DNA from 2 places in the Stenotrophomonas sp. YJH_SMC_6 genome. Region 2 is predicted to be linked to the other one. Evidence: riboswitches for the same ligand, from Rfam matches in the RefSeq annotation. Region 2 holds a riboswitch; the other holds the start of a gene.
What was found. A riboswitch is a leader RNA that binds a small molecule or an ion and turns the genes downstream of it on or off. The one in region 2 is predicted to bind thiamine pyrophosphate.
Positions count from the first base shown of each region.

Region 1: linked by a shared signal. The riboswitch ahead of AC5P9N_RS10290 (TonB-dependent receptor) and the one ahead of thiC (phosphomethylpyrimidine synthase ThiC) in region 2 are both predicted to bind thiamine pyrophosphate.

Region 1 is NZ_JCAFUM010000007.1:222,449-230,776, forward strand. It holds gene AC5P9N_RS10275 (Dyp-type peroxidase) at 1-211, shown strand, start outside; gene AC5P9N_RS10280 (hypothetical protein) at 296-712, shown strand; gene pnuC (nicotinamide riboside transporter PnuC) at 817-1,386, opposite strand; gene AC5P9N_RS10290 (TonB-dependent receptor) at 1,395-3,584, opposite strand; TPP riboswitch at 3,656-3,751, opposite strand; gene AC5P9N_RS10295 (phosphotransferase enzyme family protein) at 3,875-4,999, opposite strand; gene AC5P9N_RS10300 (glycine zipper 2TM domain-containing protein) at 5,125-5,532, opposite strand; gene AC5P9N_RS10305 (peptidoglycan-binding protein) at 5,778-7,769, opposite strand; gene AC5P9N_RS10310 (hypothetical protein) at 7,882-8,328, opposite strand, start outside.
Region 2 is NZ_JCAFUM010000009.1:179,161-187,488, reverse strand. It holds gene ilvC (ketol-acid reductoisomerase) at 1-908, opposite strand, end outside; gene ggt (gamma-glutamyltransferase) at 1,566-3,284, shown strand; gene AC5P9N_RS12275 (hypothetical protein) at 3,458-3,871, shown strand; gene AC5P9N_RS12270 (BCCT family transporter) at 3,862-5,439, opposite strand; TPP riboswitch at 5,660-5,760, shown strand; gene thiC (phosphomethylpyrimidine synthase ThiC) at 5,843-7,687, shown strand; gene AC5P9N_RS12260 (ion channel) at 7,827-8,328, shown strand, end outside.

The sequences.
Region 1 (8,328 bases), on a different contig from region 2:
CATGCCGTTCGCCAACCCGGGTCGCGGCGAGTACGGCACCTACTTCATCGGCTACACGCGCCGCCTGTGGGTGATCGAGAAGATGCTCGAGCGCATGTTCATCGGTAATCCCGCACCGCTGCATGACCGCATCCTTGATTTCTCCACCGCCACCACCGGCGTGACCTTCTTCGCGCCCTCGCGCAAGGTGCTGGCCGACCTGGGCGACTGATCGCGCCGGGTAGCAGCGGCCGCCATCTGCCTGTCATCTACCGCGCCGACCATCAGCCGTTGGATGAGAGCGCAGGGGCGGGCGATGGCGATGGCAAGGAACACAACCGGTGCACGCCGCTGGTGGCGGCCACTGGCCGCGTTGTTCGGCGCGTTGGCACTGGGGAGTGCCAGCGTTTCCGCGCAGGAAGCTCCTGCACACTGGATGGCCTATGCCGCCGCCGTGGGGGGGCAGCTGCAGCAGCGCCTGCAGCAGGAGCAGGACCCGCAGGCGCAGCGCGTGCTGGAATGGCTGCAGGCACATCCGGACGCACCGACGCCGCTACCGGTGAGCGTGTGGATCGCGGCGGATGGCCGCATCTCGAAGCTGGAATTCGACAGCCTGGGCGATGCCCAGGTCGACGCCGACCTGCGCGCGACCCTGCAGAGTGCACCCCTGCAGGCCGCGCCACCGGCCGACATGCGCCAGCCGCTGCGGCTGGGTTTGGTGCTTACCCAGTAGATCCACGCCATGCGTGGATGTTCTGGGTAGATGCCGACCTTGGTCGGCACGCACGCCAGCCAAGGTTGGCGACTACCGGTAGCCCAGCCACGCATGGCGTGGCTCTACTGCGTTGCCACCTGTGGCTCGCGAGCGGCGGCGCTCCATGCGCGCAGGCCGAACACGGCCAGGCCGAGGAAGAACACGTACAGCGCGGCGGTCACGTGCAGCGACTTGAACAGGTACGCACCCACATAGACCACGTCCACTGCGATCCACACCCACCAGCAGGCCACGTGGCGGCGGGCCTGCCACCATTGCCCGACCAGGCTCAGACCGGTCAGCAGCGCATCCAACCACGGCAGGGCAGCGTCGGTGAAGCTGTGCATGGCTGCACCCAGCGCCACGCCACCGCACAGGCCGATGGCCAGGTCGCGCAGCAGCGTGCCGCGTGCCAGCGGCACGATGCGGATGCTGCCCTCATCGGCGGCATGCTGTCGCCAGTTGAGCCAGCCATAGACCAGGAAACCACCGAAGGCGATCTGCAGCAGGGTGTCCGAGTACAGCTTGGCCTCGGCGAACACCAGGCCATACAGCGCCACCGACAGCAGGCCCACCGGCCACGCCGCCAGCCGGCGCCGGGCCATCAGCCAGACGCCGAGGATGCTGCACAGTGCGGCGGTCCACTCGAGCATCACGCCGCTCACAGCGCGAACGTCACCGACAGGCCGGCCTGTCGCGGTGCGCCGGGGAACAGGTAGTAGTCACCGCCGCTGCTGCCGGTATCGCGCCAGTAGAAGCGGTTGAACACGTTGTCCACCGACAGGTTCCAGGTCACCGCGCGTTCGTGCAGGCGATGCTGGAAACGCAGGCCGGCATCGAACACCGAGTAGTCCGGTGCGCGTACGCCGCCGTCGGCGCGGGCCACGTTGGCACCGGCATAGCGCCAGCCGCCGGTCACGTCCAGGCCCTGCACGAACGGGAGCGCATAGGCCAGGTGCACGCTGGCGCGCACCTTCGGCACGTTCACCAGCTGATGGCCTTCATAGGCCGGGGTGCCGGTGTCGCGCGCGCGCGCCTGCAGCACGCTGGCGCTGGCCACGATCTGCAGTGCGTCGGTCAGCTGGCCGTTGGCGGTCAGCTCCAGGCCGGTGTGGGTCTGCGTGCCTTCCTCGACGAAGGTGTAGCCAACGTCGCTGCTGTCTGGCCTGGCGTACTGGTACGGCTGCGAAATGCGGAACACGGCCGCGCCCAGGGTCAGCGCTTCGACCGGCACGTACTTCACGCCCACTTCCAGCTGCCGCGACTGCACGGACGGCAGGAAGGTGTCGGCGTTGCTGGTCCAGAACGGCGCTTCCTGGCCCAGCGAAATGCCGCGCACGTAGCTGGCATAGGCATTGAGCTGGTCGGTGGCCTTCCACACCACCGCGGTCTGCGGCAGGAAGCGCGACAAGCGGCTGTGCCGCTGCGGGGTGCCACGCTTGTCGTAGGCGCGCTCATCGAGGCGCACGAAGCGGCCACCGGCCAGCCACTGCCAGTCATCGCCGAAGCTCATCCGGTCCAGCGCGAAGAACGCGGTCTGGCGGCTGTCCAGGCGACGTGCGGACGGTCCCGGCATCTTCGGCGACGGCGCGAATACCGGCACCGGTGCTTCGTGGATGTTGCTGGTGCCGACGTACTCGTTGACGCTCGGGCGCTTGTCCACGGTGCGGCGGAAGTAGTCGGCACCGACGGTCAGCTCATGGCCGACGCTGCCGGTCTCGAAGCGGCCACGCAGCTCGGCACGGGCCTGCTGGTTGCGGCGGGTGTCGTCCGGGCTGCGGTAGTCGTAGACGTCGTAGTCGCCGTTGGGCGCGAAGTAGTTGCCCGGCACGCTGCCATCGGCGCACTGCACGGCGTAGTAGCAGCCGTAGGCGAAAGCGACGTTGTCATCGATCACCGAACGGCTGTGGCCGACCGAGACGCGCGACTGCCAGGCCTCGTTGAAGTCGTAGGTATGCAGAACGGTGATGTTGGTGCTGGCGATATCCACCGGGCGCTGCCACGGCTGGTAACCCAGCAGGTGTTCGCGGTCGACGCCACGCGGCAGGTCGCGTGCGCCCAGCAGTTGGTAGCCGGACACCGAACGCTGCGAGCTGGTCTGGTAATTGGCATCCACTTCCAGCTTGCCGCGCTCGCCAATCAGCCAGTCGGCGGCCAGCGAGTAGAAGTTGCGGCGACCGTCGGCGTGCTCGACATAGGAGGTGCTGGAATCCCATGCGGCATTCAGGCGCAGGCCGAAACGCGGGGTGATCCAGTGGCCGACATCGACGGCGACGTAGCGCGAGCCTTCCGAATCGGTACTGAGCGTGGCGGTGCGCACTTCGGCCGGGCGCTTGCCGATGTAGTTGATGATGCCGCCCGGCGCCATCACGCCTGCGGCCAGGCCGGCTTCACCCTTGAGGATCTCCACCGACTGCACGTTCTCCAGCGCCAGGCGCTGTTCGCCGGCGATGGACAGGCCGTTGAAGCGGTAGCCGGTGGCGGCGTCCAGGGCGAAGCCACGGATGGCGATGTTCTGGTAGTAGCCCACTGGCGCATAGGCATCACCCAGCGAGGCATCGTTGCTGGCCAGCTCTGACAGCGAACGCACCTGGCGACGGTCGAGGTAATCGCGCTCAAGCACGTTCACCGAGGCCGGCGTGTCCTTCCAGCTGCCCCCACCGAAGGCGTTCACGCGTGAGGTATCGGCCTTCGGTTTGCCGGCCTGCACGCGTACCGCCGCCAGTTCGGTCGGCGAGCGCTCGGCGCCGGTGGCAGCCGCATCAGGGGACGCATCGGCCTCGCTGGCGTGCAGTGGCAGCGCAGCGCAGAGGGCGAGGGAGAGCAGGGTGGGGCGCAGGCAGCGGTTCATTCGGTTCGTCTTCGGACAACAAGGGAGACGAAGCGACGGCGCGCAGGTGCACAGGGCCCGTGATGGGGGTGTGGCTGCGGCTCAAAGCTCCCTACGCCGGTGCAAACCGGATCAGGTTCCAAGGGACTCTCTCAGCCTGGCAGATCCAGGCACCCCCGCTTCAGGTGACCATTTCACTACAAATGGTACGGATTTGCGAGCCGGCGTCCTTCAGGCTGCGGGGTCCAGGCTGCGGGGTCAGATCCCTTTCCGCAGGAAAGGGATCTGACCCCAATGGTGCGCCAACCGGGTCACGCCGCCGCGTGCAGCGCCTGCAGCAGTGCCTGTCCCGGCGCGCTGTGGAACCACGCCGGATGCCCCAGCATGAAGGGCTGCCACGCGACGTCGGCATTGGCGGTCGAGCCGGTGACGCCTTCGAAGTACTCCACTTCGGACAGTGCGAAGTCGAAATGAACCATCGGCAGCAGGTCGGCCAGCAGGTGCACGCGTGCCGCCGACAGCGGCAGCACCTGGCGGTAGCCGTCGAGCAGGGCCAGCGCGATATCGATGCGCACCGCCTCCATGCCGCGCTCCAGTTCCAGCCACGCCACCGCGTTGCGCTCGATCGCCGTGGCGAGGTCGAACAGCGCACTGGTGGGCGAGGCCAGGCCGAAATCCAGCACGGTACTGATCTGCCCATCGCGCCACAGCAGGTTGGAAACGTGCCAGTCGTTGTGCGCCCACAACCGTGGCTCATCGCGCAGGCGCTCGGCCAGGCCGGCATGCCACGGCAGCACGTCGCGCTGCAGCTGCGCTTCCCATGGAATGCGCGCGAGGTAGCGGGCCAGCCCGGGACGCTCGTGCAGCCCTGCCTTGATGGCCGCGATCGGATCGTCGGCACGGATCAGATCGTCGCGCGCGACCAGCACATGGGTGCTGCGCTGGGGCGCGTGGTAGCTGGCGGCGGCCCGGTGCAGCTGCGCGAGTGTGCGCCCGCCTTCGCGGGCCTGCGCGACATCGGTCAGCAGCGACCACGACACGGCGTCGCGGTACAGGTCCTCGCCGACGCCGATCGCATGCAGCTCGAACGTCCATTCGCCATGTTCGGCCGCCGTGTGGCCATCGGCCGCTGGCAGCACCTGCACCACCGGTACGCCCGCTGCGGCGAGATGGGCGATGAAGTGGTGCTCTTCTTCCAGGCAGGCCGCACTGCGCACGCTGTGGTGATGGCGCTTGACGAACACCGCTCCGTTCGCGCCGTTGACGATGGCGGCAGCCGACAGCGGCCGCGGGCTGTGCCAGTGCGGTTGGCTGCGCTCGTCCAGCTGCGGGTAGTGCTGGCGCAGCCACGCGATGTCCGCCGCGCTGATCGGTGGCCAGTCGGCAGCGACCTCGTCGTTGTTGAGGCCCTGCACGCGGTGGGAGGAAGACGTCATGCCGAAGCCCCAGTGGGGAAAGTCACATCCAAGGCTGCGCATTCAACGCCATGCACGCGGCCAACGCAAACGGGCGGGTCATCGACCCGCCCGTCCGTGCATCGGCATGGGAGATGCCGCGCTGCTTACCAGCCGCGATGGCGACCGCGGTCGTGGTAGTAGCGGTTGTCGTAGTAGCGCTCGCGCTGCCAGCGACGGTCATCACCGCGGTCGTAGTAGCCGCTGCGGTAGTAGCCACGGTCGTAACGGCGATCGTAGCGGTCGTCGTAACGGCGATTGTCGTAGTAACGGCGGTCGCGGCGGTCGGAGGTGGTCAGGTTGCCGATCGCGCCGCCGGCCACGGCACCACCGACGGTGGCCGCAGGATCGCCGTTGGAGAGCAGGTTGCCGGCCACGCCACCGACCACGGCACCGACCAGGGTACGCTTGTCCTTCCTCGACATCGCGCTGGCATCGCTGACCACGGCGACACCGGCCACCAGTGCCAGGGCCATCGCCAGACCACGGAAGCTGAGTGTGGAAGTACTGAGCATGTTCGTTCTCCTGTGAGGTGCATGCCACGCTGGGCAGGGAGGGCGCGGGCGCCCCGGCTGCCGTGGAGACCACGCTGACGTTCCAACATTGCCGGAACATTGCCTGGTCCACCGTGCGGCTTGCGCATTCATCTAGCGGCAGGCGGCATGAAGCAAGGCTGAAAGCGGCCTCGGCCGCTCAGCTGGCAGAAAGGGAAAAGGCCACGCGGACGTGGCCCTCCCTTCTCTGCCAAGGCGTTGCGGGCTCAGACGCCCATCGCCTTCTGCGTCTGGCGGGCCTGTTCCTGCTGCGCGTCCTGCTGCTGGTGCAGCACGTTCGGCGCGCCCTGCACGGCACCGCTGCTGAGCGCGATGCTCTGCTCGCTGGCGGCTCGGGCCTCCACCGCCACGCGGCTGGCCGCCGGGTCACCGATCGTGCCCTGCACGGCAAACAGGCGTTCACCGTTCGGGCTGGGCACCACCGTGTCGATGCGCTGCAGGCCGGCGGCGTGCGCCTCCTTGGTCAGGGCCGCGGCGGCGCTTTCCAGCGCGTGGCGATCCTTGAAGGTGCCGGCCGGCAACAGTTCCAGACCCTTGCTGGCCTGGATGAAGAGCGGATTGCGCGGGTGCCGTTCGTCGTTCAGCAGCGGGCGCTCGCGGGCTTCCTTGATGGCCTCCAGCGTCTTCGCCCCGACAATGCCGTCGGCCACCAGGCCGTTGTCCTTCTGCAGCTGGCGCACCGCCGCGTCGGTGTTGCGGCCGAAGCGGCCATCCTCGACCAGCGGCTTACCATCGGCCCCGACGTAGCCCAGGTGGCCCAGCTGCTCCTGCACCGTGCGCACGCCCTCGCTGTGTGCGCCCTGCTTGTACAGTTCGGCGTGCGGGGTGGCAGCGGCCTTGTGCTCGGCGGCAGGCTTACCCTGGGTCTGCTCATGCGACTGGGTGCGGCTTTCCAGCAGGTCGCGCGCCTTGGACAGCGGATCGGAGGCGTACAGCTTCCAGTTCGGGTGGTCCTTCACCTGCTTGAGGTAGTCCTCGACGGGCATGGTGTGCACGCCTTTGCTGCCGGTGGACTGGCTGATCAGCAGCTTGTCGGTGGTGGGGTCGCGCACCACCATCACGATGTGGTCGATGCCGTTCCAGTGCTCGTGGCGGGTCCTGGCCGTATCCAGGCCGATGATCATGCCTTCCTTCAGCGCACCGGGCTTGAGGATCGCGTCGCGGTCAAGCAGCACGCCGGACTGGTCGAATGCCTTGCGCACGATGCCGCCGGAACCCAGGTTGCCCAGGTCGATACGATCGGCCTTGCTGAAGACCGCATGCCCGGCCTTCTGGTTGATCTCGTCCATGGTGCGGTTCTGCAGCGTGCCGACCCAGCCGGAACAGTCGATGTAACCCTGCTCCACGTTCTTGCCGGTCTTGCCCGGTACGTACAGCGCGTGACCCGGAATGTTGATCGCGTACTTCACGTGGTCGTACTTCACGCCGGCCTCGTAGGCGGCCTGCAGTTCGATGCCCGGTTTCGGTGTGGCAGCCGCCGTTGCGGTTGCCGCCAGCGTGGCTGCACCCGCCGCCACGGCTGCGCTGGCCTGTGCAGGCGCGGCCGGGGCCTGGCTTTGGCCCGGCGCCACCGCCTGCGGTTCGATGTTCTTTTCCGGAATGCTGATCGCCGCGTACTTGTGGATGTAGTAGCTGGAGAACGTCCGCGCCAGGTCGCCATCGTTCATGCCGCGCATCTCGGCCAGGGTGTGGCCGGTCAGCGCCTTCGCGTCGGAACCGATCTGGTTCAGCACGTTGCGGCGCATGTTGATCTCTTCGCCGTGGCCGTTGCGGACCACGCCGAAGGTGCCGGTGGCAATCGCGGTCTGCACCGAGCCATAGCCGGCGCTGCCCTGCTGGTGGGCCAGGTACAGGTCCAGGCCGGTCGGCGTACGGCCTCCGGACAGGTACGGGTGGCCGGTGCGCTCGTTGCGGCGTGCCATCGAGTCCAGGTTGTCCTGGTACATCTTTGCGGCCGCTTCGGTGTTGCGGGTCGGGTCGAACTCGTGGCCGGTCAGGTGGTACTGGCGCGCGGAGCCGGGCACGAACTGGAACAGGCCCTTGGCGCCGGACGAGGTATTGTGGGCGCGCTCGTTGAAGGTGCCGCCGGTCTCGATGTGCGCGAAGCGCATGAAGTCATCGACCGGAAGGCCTTTCTGCCGGGCGACCTGCTCGACGATGTCCAGGACTTCCTTTCTGCTGTAGTCATGCTGTGCCATGACGTTTTCCTCGGGGTTGATGGAGCGGCGCATGCCGCGAATCGCCAACCGGACTCATCCGTGAGTCAAGAACATGTCGGTCAACAGGAAACCCGCGCGTGGGCGGGTGCTATCAGGGCGCGACGTACTGCTGGGTCGCGCTGTCGAAGGTGTAGTGCACGGCGTCGCCGGCACCCAGCGCACGGGGCTTGCCGGGGCCTTCGATGGTGGTGCCCTTGAAGGTCACGGTCAGTCGCGGCAGGCCGTTGCCGTCGGCAGCGAAGGCCAGTTCGCCATCGCTGTCGGTGCAGGGCATCACGTTGCCTTCGTCGCAGGCGGCGCTGTTGTCCTCGCCCGTACGCACCGAGCCGACATAGCGCCAGACCTTGCTGTCCACGTCGTCTTCGCTGCGCTTGGGGTTGAACAGCAGCAGTGCATAGCCGGTGCTGCTGATGCCGCGGTCGAAGCTGCTGGTCGGCACCGCCAGCAGCAGGCGACCGTCGGCGGTGCGATGTTCAAGCGGCTTGCGCCGGGTATCGACATCGTCGGCCTTGTCGTACGCGCCCAGCGCGCCGATGGT
Region 2 (8,328 bases):
TGCTCCAGGTCGGCCTGCTTGAACCTGTTGTAGTTCGGCAGGCCCGCTTCGTACTCGGCCACCCAGTTCTTGGTGAAGGTGCCGTCCTGGATGTCCTTCAGCACCTCCTTCATGCGTTCCTTGGTGCCGGCATCGATCACGCGCGGGCCGCTGACGTAGTCGCCGTACTGCGCGGTCTCGGAGATGAACTCCAACATGCGCGAGATACCGCCTTCATAGAACAGGTCCACGATCAGCTTCAGTTCGTGCAGCACTTCGTAATAGGCGATCTCCGGCTGGTAGCCGGCTTCGACCAGGGTCTCGAATCCGGCCTGCACCAGCGCCGAGGCACCGCCGCACAGCACCGCCTGCTCACCGAACAGATCGGTCTCGGTTTCTTCCTTGAAGGTGGTCTGGATCAGGTTGGCGCGCGCACCGCCGAGGCCGGCCGCATAGGCCTGCGCATGCTGCGCGGCCTTGCCGCTGATGTCCTGGTAGACCGCCCAGATGCACGGCACGCCACGGCCGATCTCGTACTCACGGCGCACCAGCGCGCCGGGGCCCTTCGGCGCGACCAGCACCACGTCCAGGTCGGCACGCGGCTCGATCATCCCGTAATGCACGTTCAGGCCATGCGCGAACAGCAGGCACGCCCCCTGTTTCATGTTCGGCGCCAGCACGTCGTTGTAGAGCTTCTTCTGCACCATGTCCGGGGTCAGCACGGCAACCAGGTCGGCGTCCTTCACGGCCTCGGCGGGCGCGATCACGGTGAAGCCATCGGCCTGCGCCTTGGCTTCGGTCGGGCCGCCCGGACGCAGGCCTACCACCACGTCGAAGCCGGATTCGCGCAGGTTCAGTGCGTGGGCGCGGCCCTGGCTGCCGTAGCCGATGACGGCGATCTTGGTCTGGGGCAGGTCGTTGGTGCTCATGGGGGAGGTTCCTTGCGGTGGGAAGAAAAAAGAACGGCCGGTCGTCGAGGTGACGTGCCGGCCGGTCAGGGGAAAGCGGTGGAGGAGGCGCCGCGCATCGCACAGGCACAGCCACCACGAGGCGTGGTGGTGCAGGTCCGGGTTGTGCGATGAGCGTTGGTCATGGTGGTTGCGTCTGAAACCAGGTTCTGAAATGAAAAAACCCGCACCGGGGCGGGTGCGGGTTTTTGAAGAGTTCCGGTGTGTGTGTTGCTTACACGCTGGCTCGTCCCGCACCTGTTGGTTGGGTAATAAGTACGAGCACAAGAATCGAACGCAGCGAGGCGGCGCCGGTGTCGGCGGCTTCGATGTGGGTTCGCGGTGGCGTGTTGTGATGCAACATGTGATCGAGAGAAACACAGCCATTTCGGCGGTGTCAACCCTCGCGACGGATTTTCTATCGGTTTCCGCTGCATCCAGCGCAATCGCTTGCGGCACAAGGATGGTTGCTGCTGAAAGTGTTTCGGTGAACCCGAATTCACTCCTTTCGGGGCGGTTTTTGCGCGGAATCCGGTGGATTTTTCCGCCCAAGGATCAACGTCCATGACGTCTGTCCGATACCGCGTGAAGGCCGCAGCGGCGAAGATCGGGGAACCACCCGTCCATCGGAACCCGACCGTGTCCCGACGCCTTGCCCGTTCCCTGCTCGCCGCCGCCGTACTGGCTGCCGTACCCGCGCTGTCCTTCGCCGCCGACCGCATCACCGGCCACACCTTCGCCACCCGTTCGGAGGTGATCGCCCCGCATGCGATGGCCGCGACCTCGCAACCACTGGCCACCCAGATCGCGCTGGACGTGATGAAGGGCGGCGGTTCGGCAGTGGACGCGGCGATTGCCGCCAACGCCGCGCTCGGCCTGATGGAACCCACCGGCAATGGCATCGGCGGCGACCTGTTCGCCATCGTGTGGGACCCGAAGACCCAGAAGCTCTACGGCTACAACGGCTCGGGCCGCTCGCCGAAGTCGCTCACCCTGGCCGAGTTCCAGCGCCGTGGCCTGAAGGACATCCCGGCCACCGGTCCACTGCCGGTGTCGGTGCCGGGTGCCGTCGATGGCTGGTTCGCGCTGCACGACCGCTTCGGTCGCAAGCCGATGGCCGACAACCTGGCGCCGGCCATCCGCTACGCCCGCGAGGGTCACCCGGTGGCCGAGGTGATCGCCTACTACTGGGACCGCTCGGTGCCCAAGTTGTCGCAGTACCCGGGCTTCAAGGAGCAGTTCACGATCAACGGCCACGCCCCGCGCAAGGGCGAGATGTGGAAGAACGCGAACCTGGCCAGCACCCTGCAGAAGATCGCCGACGGTGGCCGCGACGCCTTCTACAAGGGCGAGATCGCCCACACCATCGGTGACTACTTCAAGGCCAACGGTGGCTACCTGAGCTACCAGGACATGGCTGACCATCATGGCGAGTGGGTCGAACCGGTCAGCAGCAACTACCGTGGCTACGACGTCTGGGAACTGCCACCGAACAGCCAGGGTATCGCCGCACTGCAGATCCTCAACGTGCTGGAAGGCTACGACTTCTCGAAGATCCCGTTCGGTTCACCGGAACACGTGCACCTGTTTGTCGAAGCGAAGAAGCTGGCCTTTGCCGACCGTGCGCGTTTCTACGCCGACATGGCGTTCCAGCCGGCGCCGGTGCAGAAGCTCATCTCCAAGGAGTACGCCGCGCAGCGTCGTGCGCTGATCTCGATGGACAAGGCGTTGAAGGAAGTGCAGCCGGGCACGCCGAAGCAGCTGGAGGAGGGCGACACGATCTACATGACCGTGGCCGACGCCGACGGCATGATGGTTTCGCTGATCCAGTCCAACTACCGTGGCATGGGCAGCGGCATGGCACCGCCCGGTCTGGGTTTCATCCTGCAGGACCGTGGCGAGATGTTCGTGCTGCAGAAGAACCATCCCAACGGCTACGCGCCGGGCAAGCGTCCATTCCAGACCATCATTCCGGGGTTCATCACCAAGGGCGGCAAGCCGTATGCCAGCTTCGGGGTGATGGGCGGCGCGATGCAGCCGCAGGGCCATGCGCAGATCGTGATGAACCTGGTGGATTTCGGGATGAACCTGCAGGAAGCCGGCGATGCGCCGCGCATCCAGCATGAAGGTTCCACCGAGCCGACCGGCCAGGCCACGGCGATGACCGACGGCGGCGAAGTGAATCTGGAGACCGGCTTCCCCTACGAGACGGTGCGTACGCTGATGCGCAAGGGGCATCGCATCGTGTTCGCCGATGGGCCTTATGGCGGGTACCAGGCGATCATGCGCGATCCCGAGAGCGGGGTTTATTACGGAGCTTCGGAGAGTCGCAAGGATGGGCAGGCGGCGGGGTACTGAGTTTCCCGGCCAACGGGCTGAGCCCCCTCTGCGGTGGTGGCAGTGATACGGGGCTTGGCCGGGCGGGTGGATTGTCTGGGGGCCGCTGCAAGTACGTCCATGTAAGCTCGGTCGCCGCATCCATGCGGCTCACGCCCCCAGCCAACCCACCCGCCCGGCCACGGGCAGTTTCCGTGGCCGTCACCGCAGGAAAAGAAAAAGAAGAGCAAGAGCAAGAGCAAGAGCAAGAGCAAGAGCAAAGGCAACGGCAACAGCAACAGCCGCGCGCTGTGGGTTGGGGTCGGATCCGTTTTCCGAAGGAAAACGGATCCGACCCCTTCTTGTTTTCCGATACACCTCTTCCACGCAAAGCGTGGAAAACCAACCGTTACCGGGAAACTGTCGGGGGTGGGGTGGTGTGGGTGGGCAGGACCGTTGGCGCCATGGATGGCGCCATCGAGCCCCCATGGATGGGTTCACGGCGTGTCCTGCCCACCCACACCGCCCCACCCAACCAGCAGCAATCCAGAGCCGCCTTTGAATTTGACCTTGGCCCTTGCCTGAAAAAGCGGTGCAGCCGCAGGCTGCAAAACAACCCTCAATCCTGATCGTGCGCGCGCGCTGCCTCGGCCTGCGTCTCCTCCTGCGCCGCCATCTCGCGTGCAATCCACGCATCGATCATGTGCCGCTGGCGCTGCGCCTGCCGCCGCTCCCGCGTGTACTCCTGGTCCAGCACCCGGTACAGCGACACCATCACCAGCACCATCAGCAGCGCGAATGGCAATGCCGCGATCGTGATCATGCCCTGCAGCGCGTCCAGGCCTCCGGCCAGCAGCAACGCCGCTGCAATCAGTGCCACCGCAATGCCCCAGGCCAGCTTGCGCTTCAACGGTGGGTCGCCAGCCTCGTCGGTGGACATGCTGGCCAGCACCAGGACCGCCGAATCGGCCGAGGTCACGAAGAAGATCATCAGCAGCACCAGCGCGATGCACGACAGCAACAACGGTAGCGGCATGCTGTCGAACAGTGTGAACAACACCGTCTCGTAGCCATTGCCAAGCGCCTGCACCAGATCGGCGTGGCCGAAGATCTGTGCCCACAACGCAGTGCCGCCGAACACCGCGAACCAGAAGAAGCCCAGCAGCGTCGGTGCGAGCACGACGCCGATCACGAACTCGCGCACGCTGCGGCCGCGCGAGATGCGCGCGATGAACGATCCCACGAACGGCGCCCACGAGATCCACCAGGCCCAGTAGAAGATCGTCCAGTCCGCCACCCAGGTGCTGCCGGAGAACGGTGACATGCGCAGGCTCATCGTCACCAGCTGGTTGAGGTAGGAGCCCAGCGTGGTGGTGAACGTATCGAAGATGAAGCCGGTCGGCCCCAGCACCAGCAGGATGGCTGCCAGCAGGGCAGCCAACGCCAGGTTGAAGTTGGACAGCCACTTCACACCTCGCTCCACGCCACTGGCGGTGGAGGCCATGTACAAAACGAAGGCGACGGCAATGATGGTCATCTGCACGGCGACGGTAGCCTGCACGCTGAAGACGCGTTCGATACCGGCAGCAATCTGGATGGTGCCGAAGCCGAGCGTGGTGGCGACACCGATCGCGGTGGCAACTACGGCGGCGATGTTGACCACCCGACCGATCCAGCCGCGATGGTGGCGGCCGATGATCGGCTGCAGCATGTCGCTGACCAGGCCGCGTCCATTGCGGTTGAACTGGAACCAGGCCATCGCCAGACCGATCAGTGCGTAGATCGCCCACGGGTGCAGGCCCCAGTGGAAGAACGCATAGCGCATCGATGCGCGCGCCGCATCCAGGCTTTGCGGCGCCAGGCCTTCCGGCGGCTTGCTGAAATGCGAGATGGGCTCGGCCGCACCCCAGAACACCAGGCCGATGCCCATGCCGGCGGCGAACAGCATCGACATCCAGCTGGCACGCGAGAACTCGGGTTCGGCGTCCTCGCCGCCGATGCGCAGATTGCCGAAGCGGCCGAACGCCAGGTACATCAGGAACACCAGCGCCAGGAACACCACCAGCAGGTACAGCCAGCCGACACTGCGGATGACTTCCGCCAGCATCGACTGGACCACGGTGTTGAAGGGGCCGGGGGCGATACCGGCGAGCAGCACCAGTAGCAGAACCAGTGCGATGGAAACGCGAAACACCATGAAGGAGCTTCTCCGATCAAGGGGGATTGAGGGGAGCGAGCAGAGCTTGCGGCGAAGGGCCGGCGGCATGCAGCACGGACCGGGCAGGGGCCGCGAAGGCGGCGGGGAACGCATCGATCTCAGCAACGCGATGGCGTGCACGTTACTGAACGCGACGTCATGGTTCCGTTAACGAATGGCGATCTGATCCCGGAGGCGGGCGGTCTATGCTCTAATGCGCACCAAGAAGCGGGGGTACCGGGCCATGTGGCCACGGTTGAGACAGTCCCTTGGAACCTGATCCGGCTCATACCGGCGTAGGGAAGCTTTGCAATGCAGCTGTGCCCGGACTCCGCCCAAGGACCGTCCGTGCGCGGGTGCCGTGCGCCGCCGCTTCGTCCCTGACCTTCCTGGACGATGCCCGATGAACGCACAGCTCTCCGCCCTGCAGCAACAGGCCCAGCAACTCTCCGCATCCGTGACCCGGCCCATTCCCGGCTCGCGCAAGATCCACGTGCCCGGTTCACGCCCGGATCTGCAGGTGCCGATGCGCGAGATCGCGCTGACCCGTACGCCGACGCTGTTCGGTGGCGAAGAGAATGCGCCGGTGACCGTTTACGACACGTCGGGCCCGTACACCGACCCGGAGGTGCGCATCGATCTGTCCGCCGGTTTGCCGGCACTGCGTCGCGGCTGGGTGGAAGAGCGCGGTGATACCGAGCAGCTTGAAGGACTGAGTTCTTCGTTCGGCCGCGATCGCGAGCATGACCCGAAGCTTGACGCGGTGCGTTTCCCCGCGCGCAGCCTGCCACGCCGTGCACGTGCCGGTGCCAACGTCACCCAGATGCATTACGCGCGCCGCGGCATCATCACGCCGGAAATGGAATTCGTCGCCATCCGCGAGAACCAGCGGCTGGACGCGATCCGCGATGCCGGCCTGTTGCAGCAGCACCCGGGCGAAGCGTTCGGTGCGTCGATCCAGAAGATCATCACGCCTGAGTTCGTGCGCGACGAGATCGCCCGTGGTCGTGCGGTGCTGCCCAACAACATCAACCATCCGGAAAGCGAGCCGATGATCATCGGCCGCAACTTCCTCACCAAGATCAACGCCAACATCGGCAACAGCGCCGTGTCTTCCGGCATTGCCGAAGAGGTGGAGAAGCTGGTGTGGGCGATCCGCTGGGGCGGCGACACGGTGATGGATCTGTCCACCGGCAAGCACATCCATGAGACCCGTGAATGGATCATCCGCAACTCGCCGGTGGCGATCGGCACCGTGCCGATCTACCAGGCGCTGGAAAAGGTCGATGGCCGTGCCGAGGCGCTCACCTGGGAAATCTTCCGCGACACCCTGATCGAGCAGGCTGAGCAGGGCGTGGACTACTTCACCATCCACGCCGGCGTACTGCTGCGCTACGTGCCGCTCACCGCCAAGCGGGTCACCGGCATCGTCAGCCGCGGCGGTTCGATCATGGCCAAGTGGTGCCTGGCGCACCACAAGGAGAATTTCCTCTACACGCATTTCGAAGAGATCTGCGAAATCATGAAGGCCTACGACGTGACCTTCTCGCTGGGCGATGGCCTGCGCCCGGGTTGCATCGCCGATGCCAACGATGCAGCGCAGTTCGGTGAACTGGAGACGCTGGGTGAGCTGACGAAGATTGCCTGGAAGCACGACGTGCAGACCATGATCGAAGGCCCCGGCCACGTGCCGATGCAGCTGATCAAGGAGAACATGGACAAGCAGCTGCGTGAGTGCGGCGAAGCGCCGTTCTACACGCTGGGCCCGCTGACGACCGATATCGCGCCGGGCTACGACCACATCACCAGTGCGATCGGTGCGGCGATGATCGGCTGGTTCGGTACGGCCATGCTCTGCTACGTGACGCCGAAGGAGCACCTCGGCCTGCCCAACCGCCAGGACGTGCGCGACGGCATCATGGCTTACCGCATTGCCGCGCACGCGGCCGACCTGGCCAAGGGGCACCCGGGCGCGCAGGTGCGCGACAACGCGCTGAGCAAGGCGCGCTTCGAGTTCCGCTGGGAGGACCAGTTCCATCTCGGGCTGGATCCGGAGAAGGCCAAGGAATTCCACGACGAGACGCTGCCGAAGGACGCGCACAAGCTGGCCCACTTCTGCTCGATGTGCGGCCCGCACTTCTGTTCGATGAAGATCACCCAGGACGTGCGCGACTACGCAGAGGCCGGCATGAAGGAGAAGTCGCAGGAGTTCCGTGCTGCCGGTGCCGAGGTCTACCACCAGGGGTGACGGGTAACGGGTAGTGCCGGCCGCCGGCCGGCATTCCGTCGTGCACGGGACCGGGGAGAGTGCTGGCCAATGGCCGGCACTACCGTTCATCACGCCGCGCCCGGCTATCCTCCGCGCATCGCCCAGGGGAAAGGACGCCATGCCCGTTGCCACGACCACCCGCTGGCTGGCCATCGCCCGCCGCCATCCTTCGGCCTGGCTCCTGGCCGCCCAGTTGATCGCGGTGCTGCTGTATCCCGCCCTCGATGACACCGCCGCTGGCCGGGCGGCGCTGGGCATGTTCGGCATGGCGGTGCTCGGCCTTGCGCTGTGGGTGGTCCAGCGCAGTCCGTTGGGAACCTGGCTGGCATTGCTGCTGGCCATTCCTTCGGTGGTGTTCTCGCTGGCTGGCGCTCTGCTGGACCGCAGCGCGCTGCTGACCACGGCGCAGCTGCTGGAAAGCCTGCTGTACTTCTATACGGCGGGGGCGTTGATCGCCTACATGCTGCAGGACCATAGAGTGACCCGCGACGAGCTGTTCGCGGCCGGGGCAACCTTCACGCTGCTGGCCTGGGCGTTCGCCTTTGCGTTCGCGGTGTGCCAGCAGTGGTATCCAGGCAGTTTCCAGGGTACGACCGCTGGCCCCGAGCGCAGCTGGATGG